Regions from separate parts of the Rhizobacter sp. P1_G5 genome, predicted to be linked through region 2. Evidence: predicted binding sites of a transcription regulator. Region 2 holds the regulator's gene; each other region holds the start of a gene.
The links. The regulator LexA, encoded in region 2, represses DNA repair genes until DNA is damaged. The targets are predictions, from matches to a motif close to ACTGTATNNNNATACAGT.

Region 1: imuA (translesion DNA synthesis-associated protein ImuA) is a predicted target of LexA. The motif match lies at 1,140-1,157, and genes of this name have one in related genera.
Region 3: AC1D12_RS20135 (LexA family protein) is a predicted target of LexA. The motif match lies at 760-777, and genes of this name have one in related genera.
Region 4: recA (recombinase RecA) is a predicted target of LexA. The motif match lies at 1,500-1,517, and genes of this name have one in related genera.

Annotation. Positions count from the first base shown of each region.
Region 1 is NZ_JBFUCB010000030.1:12,444-14,639, reverse strand. It holds gene AC1D12_RS04095 (Y-family DNA polymerase) at 1-297, opposite strand, end outside; gene imuA (translesion DNA synthesis-associated protein ImuA) at 326-1,132, opposite strand; gene AC1D12_RS04085 (bifunctional helix-turn-helix transcriptional regulator/GNAT family N-acetyltransferase) at 1,265-2,196, shown strand, end outside.
Region 2 is NZ_JBFUCB010000060.1:4,088-6,283, forward strand. It holds gene AC1D12_RS06860 (penicillin acylase family protein) at 1-151, shown strand, start outside; gene AC1D12_RS06865 (isochorismatase family protein) at 152-391, opposite strand; gene AC1D12_RS06870 (helix-hairpin-helix domain-containing protein) at 401-712, opposite strand; gene lexA (transcriptional repressor LexA) at 712-1,386, opposite strand; gene AC1D12_RS06880 (asparaginase) at 1,467-2,196, shown strand, end outside.
Region 3 is NZ_JBFUCB010000311.1:2,752-4,947, forward strand. It holds gene AC1D12_RS20125 (hypothetical protein) at 1-250, opposite strand, end outside; gene AC1D12_RS20130 (TOBE domain-containing protein) at 262-705, opposite strand; gene AC1D12_RS20135 (LexA family protein) at 835-1,215, shown strand; gene AC1D12_RS20140 (Y-family DNA polymerase) at 1,225-2,196, shown strand, end outside.
Region 4 is NZ_JBFUCB010000125.1:10-2,205, reverse strand. It holds gene recX (recombination regulator RecX) at 1-311, opposite strand, end outside; gene recA (recombinase RecA) at 344-1,462, opposite strand; partial or broken gene AC1D12_RS11585 (response regulator transcription factor) at 1,604-2,196, shown strand, end outside.

The DNA.
Region 1 (2,196 bases), on a different contig from region 2:
CGGGCTGAAGCTGACCGCCGGCGTGAACGCCAGCGCCGCGTGCGCGACGCTCGTGAGCGCCTGCCGGTCACGCAGCGCATCGGCCTGGCCGATCAGCAGCTGCGGCGCGAGCGCCAGCGCAGTCGCCCGCTTCAGCCCCGGCTTGACGCCCAGCGCCTGCGCGCCCGCATTGGCATGGGCGATGCTGTGCGCCTCGACCAGCGCGACGGGCGGCTCGCTGCCACCGCTGCCCGCCGGGAGCGTCGCCAGGAAGGATTCCAGCGACAGCAGCGGCAGGTGAAGACCGATCCAGAGCATCGCGTGCCCATGTGCAGCAGGTGCCGGATCAGGCGAGGTTGACGAAGGTCGCGGCGCGCAGCGGCGGCACGGCGGCCGCGGCCTGGACCGTCTGCGCCGCCAGCTCGCGCGCCTTGCGCGTGGCGCTGGCGGACAGCACCGGCGGCAGCTCGAGCCGCAGTTCATGGGCGAGCGGCGGGCCGCGGCGCTTCAGCACGCGCACGCTCAAGACATCGGCCCCGCCGGCCCGCAGCGCGAGGCGCAGCGGCGCCGGGCTGGCCTGCTGCTGCACCGCCATCTCGCGCAACACGAAGGCCGGGCCGTCGTGCGCATGGGCGGCCACCTGCAAGCGGCGCAGCCGCTCGGCGCGCAGGCGCGGCGGCAACCACGCGAGCACCGCACCGACATGTCCGCTGTGCAGTGCCTGCTCCAGCGCCCACAGCCGCGCATCGACACCGGCTTCGTGCGGCCGGCCGTCGACACCGGGGATGCCCTGCGTGCCGGTGTCGATCACCAGCAGCTGCTCGGCATCCAGCCCCATCTGCATCAGCGCCCAGGCCGACAGCGCCGCCGGTGGGTCGAACAGCATCACCAGCCGCCCGGCCCGCTGCGTGGCGGCAAGACATGGGGCCAGCAGGCGGATCTCGCCAAGGCCCGGGTGCGGCAGCAGCAGCTCGCTGAGCGCGCGCCGCGGCCAGCCGCCGCCGGGCAGTTGGGCATCGAGCACCGCGAAGCCGCTGGGCAGCGCGCGCTCGACGCTGCGCCCCATCTGGTTGCCACGCCACACGCTGGTGTGCAGCCGCTCGGGCAGCGGCGCGCGAGCGTGAGGGGCGAAGTGAGTGGTGGCGGAAGGCATGTGAACTACTGTATGCACATCCAGTATATCGATCCACTTGAAAACGGGGTCATGGCGTTACAAGTCTGTTCAAAAGAGCCTTTGGCACATTTATAGTTGCTTTTGGCAATTGATTACGGCAGCATGCCGGGCATGTCTTCTTCTGACCCGAACGATCGCGTGGTCGCGGTGCGCGCCTTCAACCGCTTCTACACGCACCGCATCGGCGTGCTGCACGAAGGCCTGGTCGACAGCGGCTTCACGCTGACCGAATCGCGGCTGCTGTGGGAGTTCGCGCACCAGGCGCAGCCGACGGCCGGCGAACTCGCGCGCTCGCTGGACCTCGACCCCGGCTACCTGAGCCGCTTGCTGCGCGGCCTGCGCGAGCGCGGGCTGATCGAGGCGACGCCGTCGGCCAGCGATGCGCGGCAATCGCACCTGTCGCTCACCGCGGCCGGCCGCGCCGCGTTCGCGCCGCTCGACAGCGGCTCGCAGCAGCAGGTGCAGGCGCTGCTCGCGGCGCTGGACGAGCCGTCGCAGCAGCAACTGCTGCAGGCGATGGGCACGCTGCAGCGCCTGCTCGACGACGACCCGGCGCGCCGCACGCGCGAGCCCTACCTGCTGCGACCGCACCGCCCGGGCGACATCGGCTGGGTGATCGCGCGCCATGGCGCGCTGTATGCGCAGGAGTACCGCTGGGACATCGGCTTCGAGGCGCTGGTGGCGCGCATCGCCGCCGCCTTCATCGAACGCTTCGACCCCGCGCGCGAAGCCTGCTGGATCGCCGAGCGCGACGGCGCGAACGTCGGCTGCGTGTTCCTCGTGCAGGCGCGCGACGAGGCGACGCAGGCGGTGCAGGACGGCGTGGCCCAACTGCGCATGCTGCTGGTCGAGCCGTCGGCGCGCGGGCTGGGCCTGGGGCGCCGGCTGGTGCAGGAGTGCGAGCGCTYCGCGCGCCAGGCCGGCTACCGCCGCATCACGCTGTGGACCAATGCCAACCTGCTGGCTGCGCGCGGCATCTACGCAGCAGCAGGCTACCGGCTGGTCGCGACCGAACCCCACCACAGCTTCGGGCACGATCTGGT
Region 2 (2,196 bases):
GGCTCGCTCACGCTTCGTGCAGTCGAGCGGGCAATCGGGCATCGTGTTTTCGCCGCTGTACCGCAGCTTCGTCGAGCGCTGGGCGAAGGTGGATGACGTGCCGGTGTGGGGCACGCCGGCGGAGCACACGCTGGTGTTGTCGCCGCGCTGATCAGCGCTCCAACTGTGCGAGCTGGCCGACGATCTCCCGCGTGCTCATCAGCCGCACGCCCTGGGCGGCCAGCGCCTCGTTCTGGCGGGCGATGATCTCGTCGGCGCCCGAGGTGGCGTCGGGCCAGGTGCCGTGCGAGTCGCTCGCGAGGATCACGTCGTAGCCGAGCGCCAGCGCCGATTGCGAGGTGTGGGTGACGCAGACCTCGCTCTGCAGGCCGCACACCAGCAGCTGGTCGATGCATCGCCGTCACACCTGCCCAAACAGGGCCTTGCGCTGCGCGGTGTAGGCCCACCACGGCGCGGCGGGCGCGCCGCCCATGAAATCGGTGGCGGCCATGAAGGTGTCGAGCACGCACGGGTCGTGGCGCTGCCCGGTGATCGCGCACAGGCGCTGGTACAGCACGAAGGCATCCTTGCCGCGCAGGTCCTTCGGCTCCTGGATGCCGATCAGCCGCAGGTCGGCGGCCAGCGCGGGGCCGATGTTGGGCAGTTGCTCGAGCGCCTTGCACTCCGCGGCACTCGCCGCCTTGGGGGCCTTGATCACCACGGCGGCCTCCATCACAGCATGCTGTTGCGGATCAGGCCGACCGCCAACCCCTCGAGTTCGAAGTCGACATCGCCGAACGGCACGACGATGGGTTCGAAATCGGGGTTCTCCGGCAGCAGCTCGATGCTGGTGCGGGTGCGCTTGAAGCGCTTCACGGTGACCTCGTCGCCGAGCCGCGCGACGACGATCTGGCCGTTCTTCGCGTCCTTGGCCTTCTGCACCGCGAGCAGGTCGCCATCCATGATGCCGGCGTCGCGCATGCTCATGCCGCGCACCTTCAGCAGGAAATCGGGCCGGCGTGCGAACAGGCTGGCTTCCATCAGGTAGGTCTGGTCGATGTGCTCCTGCGCGAGGATCGGGCTGCCGGCCGCGACGCGCCCGACCAGCGGCAGTGTGAGCTGCGAGAGGCTGGGCAGCGGCAGGCTGAACTGCTTGCCGCGGCTCTGGTTCAGCGCGCGCAATGTGTCAGACTGCAGACGGATGCCGCGCGAGGTGCCGCCCACCAGCTCGATGACGCCCTTGCGGGCCAGCGCCTGCAGGTGTTCTTCGGCGGCGTTGGCCGACTTGAAGCCCAGCTCGTTCGCGATCTCGGCCCGGGTGGGCGGCGCACCGGTGCGCTCGATCGCGCTCTGCACCAGGTCGAGGATCTGCTGCTGGCGGTCGGTGAGCTTCGGGATTTCGTTCATCGCGGTGGGCCTCGGCTTGGTGAAATGGCGTGGACTGAACATCCATCCAGTGACTGTATTTTTATCCAGCTTCGTGAAAAATGCAAAGAACTGATCAGATCGTCGTCGTGCTCGGCACCGGCGGCACCATCGCCGGCACCTCGGCGGCCGCCGGCGACAACATCGGCTACACCGCGGCGCAGCTCGGCGTCGCGCAGCTCGTGAAGGCGGTACCGGCGCTGGCCGCGGTGCCGCTCGAGCCCGAGCAGGTCGCGCAGGTCGACAGCAAGGACATGAGCGCCGACGTGTGGCGCGCGCTGGTCAGGCGGCTGGCGCACCACCTGGCGCGGCCCGAGGTGGCGGGCGTGGTCGTCACGCATGGCACCGACACGCTGGAGGAGACCGCGTGGCTGCTGCAGCGCGTGCTCGCGCCGGCCAAGCCGGTGGTGCTGACGGCGGCGATGCGGCCCGCCACCTCGCTGCAGCCCGACGGGCCGCAGAACCTGCTCGATGCGGTCGCCGTTGCGCAGCACCCCGGCGCGCGCGGCGTGGTCGCGGTGCTCGGCGGCGTGGTGCATGGCGCGGCCGACGTGCGCAAGGTGCACACCTACCGCATCGAGGCCTTCGATTCGGGCGACGCCGGCCCGGTCGGCCGCATCGAGGAAGGGCGGCTGCGGCTGTTCCGTCCGTGGCCGGCGGGTGAGGCGTTGCCTGCGGCGCGGCTGGCCAGGCTGGTCGACGGCCCCGCGTGGCCGCGCGTCGACATCCTGCTCAGCCATGCGGGTGCCGATGGCGTGCTGGTCGATGCATTGATCGAGCGAGGCGCACGCG
Region 3 (2,196 bases), on a different contig from region 2:
CGTCCGGCGCGCTGATGCTCAGGCTCAGGGCGTTCAAGCACGCGGACCCTGGCAGCGCAGTCGGTGCGAGCCGACGGTGGCGCGAGAACACGGCCTTGCCGTCGACCGTGCCCGTCCACTCGGCGATGTATTTCCGCGAAGGAACGCTCGCCTTCAACGGCTTCAGGTGAAACCGCTCGACGAAAGACTGCAGCTCCACCTCGGAGCTGATTCGGCCAAACACCTGCTCGATCGGAAGGCTGCTCTCCATGGGGTGTGCTCCTAGTGGACGGCAGTTTGGTCAACGCCGATGATGACGCTACCAGCTTTGAATACGGCTGTCGCCGGTGCACCAGCTGTCAGGTTCAAGGACTCGGCGCGTTCGGTCGTGATGCGCGCCATGAGGGTCTGTCCATTGGGTAGGTCGAGCCCGACCTTGACATCGTCGTCGTCGCCTTGGCCCACGTCGCGCACGCTGCCCACCAGCTGATTGAACGTCGCGGGCAAGCTCGCCGCCGGCTCCTCCAGCAGGACGATCGAGGTGGGGTGCACCAAGCCAAAGGCGCGCCCGCCTTGCTGCAGTTTCAGGATGTTCTGCACCTCGTGAGAGACCTTGATGACGATCTGCAGGCCCTGGGCGAGGCCCAGTTGCACTTCGTTGGCGTCGATGCCCGGGTGGATGGCCGTCACGACGCCATCGAGGGTGTTGAAGTCAGCGGGTTTCATGAGTTCAAGGTTCCGTGTGCTCGTGCCTCGCCGGCTGGCGGGGTGCTGCAATATACTGTATGAATGAACAGTAGTCAGCTGCCACGCGAAGGAGTCACGCGTGTTGGCCGGGAATCACCTGGGCCAGCCGTGGTGCCGCGCGCCAGCGTGGCCATCGGCTTCGGCTCGCCGTCGCAGGATTCGGGCGTCGGGCGCCTGGACCTGAATGACGTGCTGATCAGGAACCCGCTGGCCACCTTCCTGATGCGCGTGAGCGGCAGTGCGATGCGAGAGGCTGGCATCGACGACGGCGACATCGTGCTGGTCGACCGCTCGGTCCATCCAGCCAGCGGCCACATCGTGATCGCCGTCGTGGACGACGAGTTCATGTGCCGGCGGCTGGTGACGCAGGGATCGTCGCTGCGCCTGGTGGCGACCGACCCGAGCTGCGCCGATGTCGTGCCGCGCGCGGCCCAGGAGCTGCAGGTCTGGGGTGTGGTGACCAACGCCATCAAGGCGATGCCCGTCTGAGGCTGCGCCATGTTTGCGCTGGTCGATGTCAACAACATGTACGTGAGCTGCGAGCGGGTGTTCAAGCCCTCGCTCAACGGCCGGCCGGTCGTCGTGCTGTCGAGCAACGACGGCGCCTGCATCGCGCGCAGCAACGAGGCCAAGGATCTTGGTGTGCAGATGGCGCAGCCGTGGTTCCAGGTGCGGCACCTGGAGCGCGAGGCGGGGCTGATCGCGCTGTCCGCCAACTTCGAGCTGTACGGCGACATGTCCAGCCGCATGATGTCGATCGTCGGGCAGTACGCGCCGCGGCAGCAGATCTACAGCATCGATGAATGCTTCCTCGATTTCGAGGGTGTGCGCGGCGACCTTGTGGAGATCGGCCGAGACATCCGCCGGACGGTGCTGCAGTGGACCGGACTGCCGACCAGTGTGGGGTTCGGGCCGACCAAGACCCTCGCGAAGCTGGCCAACCACGTGGCGAAGACGGCTGATCGCAAGCCGGGCTCGTATCCGGCGGCCCTTGCGCAGGTGTGCAACTTCGGCGAGATGACCCAAACCGAGCTCGATGCGGTGATGGGTGTCACCGAGGTGGGTTGCGTGTGGGGCATCGGCCGGCGCATCGGAGCGCGGCTGACGGAGGCTGGCATCCGCACAGTGCGAGACCTGGCCAACGCGGACGTCACGGCACTCCGCAGCCAGTTCAGCGTGGTACTGGAGAAGACGCTCCTGGAGCTGCGTGGCACCTCGTGCCTCGGCCTCGATGACACCACGGCAGGCCGGCAGCAGATCATGTGCTCGCGGTCGTTCGGAAGCGCTGTGACCGAGTTGGCCGAGCTTGAGCAGGTCGTCAGCGACTTCACATCACGCGTGGCCGAGAAGCTGCGGCAGCAGGGCAGTGCGGCGGGAGCGGTCCACGTCTTCATCACGACGAGCCCGCATCGCAAGCAGGATCGCCAGCACAGTCCGAGCATGACCGTGCCGATGGTGCGGCCGACCACC
Region 4 (2,196 bases), on a different contig from region 2:
TCTTTCAGGCGCTGCGCCTGGTCGGCGTCCAGCGTGACGCCGTGCTGCGCCAGCTCCTGGCGGATGCGCAGGTTGCCGTAGCGCGATTCGCGCACATGCACCCGGCTCTCGACGAAGCGCTGCTCGCTGAAGTAGCCCTTGTCCTGCAGCCAGGCCAGCACGTCATCGACCTGCTGGTCGGCATCGTCCGGCAGCGGCGCATCGTCGGCACGCAGGTGCTGCAGCAGCTTGCGCCGCAGTTCCTGCCGGCTGTGCTCGCGCTGCGACAGCAACTGCACGCCGCGCCCGCGCAGCGAGAGCCGCTGCCGCATCGCCAACCCGCCTGCCGGACTTGTTCGCCGACTTACTCGCTGCGGGCTTCCTTCGGCTCCTTGGGAGCCTTCTTGGCCGGCTTGGCTTCATCGGCGGCAGCCGCCTGCGTGGCACCCCCAGCGGTCGGCAGCAGCGGAATGCCCATCGCCTCGCGCACCTTGTTCTCGATCTCGACCGAGAGGTCGGGGTTCTCGCGCAGGAACTCGCGGGCGTTGTCCTTGCCCTGGCCGATCTTCTCGCCGTTGTAGGCGTACCAGGCACCGGACTTCTCGAGCACCTTGGCCTCGACGCCCATGTCGATCACCTCGCCTTCGCGGCTGATGCCCTGGCCGTAGAGGATGTCGAACTCGGCGGTCTTGAACGGCGGCGACACCTTGTTCTTGACGACCTTGACCTTGGTCTCGTTGCCGATGACCTCTTCGCCCTTCTTGATGCTGCCGATGCGGCGGATGTCGAGCCGCACCGAGGCGTAGAACTTCAGCGCATTGCCGCCGGTGGTGGTTTCGGGGCTGCCGAACATCACGCCGATCTTCATGCGGATCTGGTTGATGAAGATGACCATCGTGTTGGTCTTCTTGATGGTGCCGGTGAGCTTGCGCAGCGCCTGGCTCATCAGGCGGGCCTGCAGGCCGGGCAGCGAATCGCCCATCTCGCCTTCGATTTCGGCCTTCGGCGTGAGCGCCGCGACCGAGTCGATCACCACCAGGTCGACCGAGCCGGAGCGCACCAGCGCGTCGACGATCTCGAGCGCCTGCTCGCCGGTGTCGGGCTGGCTGATCAGCAGCTCCTGCAGGTTGACGCCCAGCTTCTGCGCGTAGGCGGTGTCGAGCGCGTGCTCGGCGTCGATGAAGGCGCAGGTGCCGCCGAGCTTCTGCATTTCAGAAATGACCTGCAGCGTCAGCGTGGTCTTGCCCGACGATTCCGGGCCGTAGATCTCGACCACCCGGCCGCGCGGCAGGCCGCCGACGCCCAGCGCGGCATCGAGGCCGAGCGAACCGGTGGAGACGACCTCGATGTCTTCGATCACCTCGCCTTCGCCGAGCCGCATGATCGAGCCCTTGCCGAACTGCTTTTCGATCTGCGCCAGCGCAGCTTGCAGGGCCTTGGCCTTTTCGGTGTTGAGGGTGGCGGCTTTGACGGGGGCATCCATGGGGCGATCTCCTAGAGTTGCGCGGATTATGGCAAAGGCTGGATGTTTGTACAGTCTTTTCTGACGCCGATCTCCGATCCCTGCCGGACCACTCCCTACAATCCCGCAGCGGCCGGGTCTCGAGCCGCACAGGAGGCAGCCATGCGCGTGTTGATCGCCGAAGACGACCAGGTGTTGGCCGACGGGCTGCTGCGCTCGCTGCGCAACGGCGGCTACGCGGTCGACCATGTCGCGAGCGGCACCGAGGCCGACGCGGCCTTGTCGGCCCATGAATTCGACCTGCTGATCCTCGACCTCGGCCTGCCGAAGCTGCACGGCCTGGAGGTGCTGCGCAAGCTGCGCGCCCGCGGCTCGGCGGTGCCGGTGCTGATCCTGACCGCGGCCGACAGCGTCGAGCAGCGCGTGCAGGGGCTCGACCTCGGGGCCGACGACTACATGGCCAAGCCGTTCTCGCTGCAGGAGCTCGAGGCCCGCGTGCGCGCGCTGACGCGGCGCGGCCTGGGCACCGCGTCGAGCGTGATCCGCCACGGCCCGCTGACCTTCGACGCGACCGGTCGCGTCGCCTACCTGAACGACCAGATGGTCGAGCTGTCGGCGCGCGAGCTGAGCCTGCTCGAGGTGCTTCTGCAGCGCGCCGGCCGGCTGGTCAGCAAGGACCAGCTGGTCGAGCGGCTGTGCGAATGGGGCGAGGAGGTCAGCAACAACGCGATCGAGGTCTACATCCACCGGCTGCG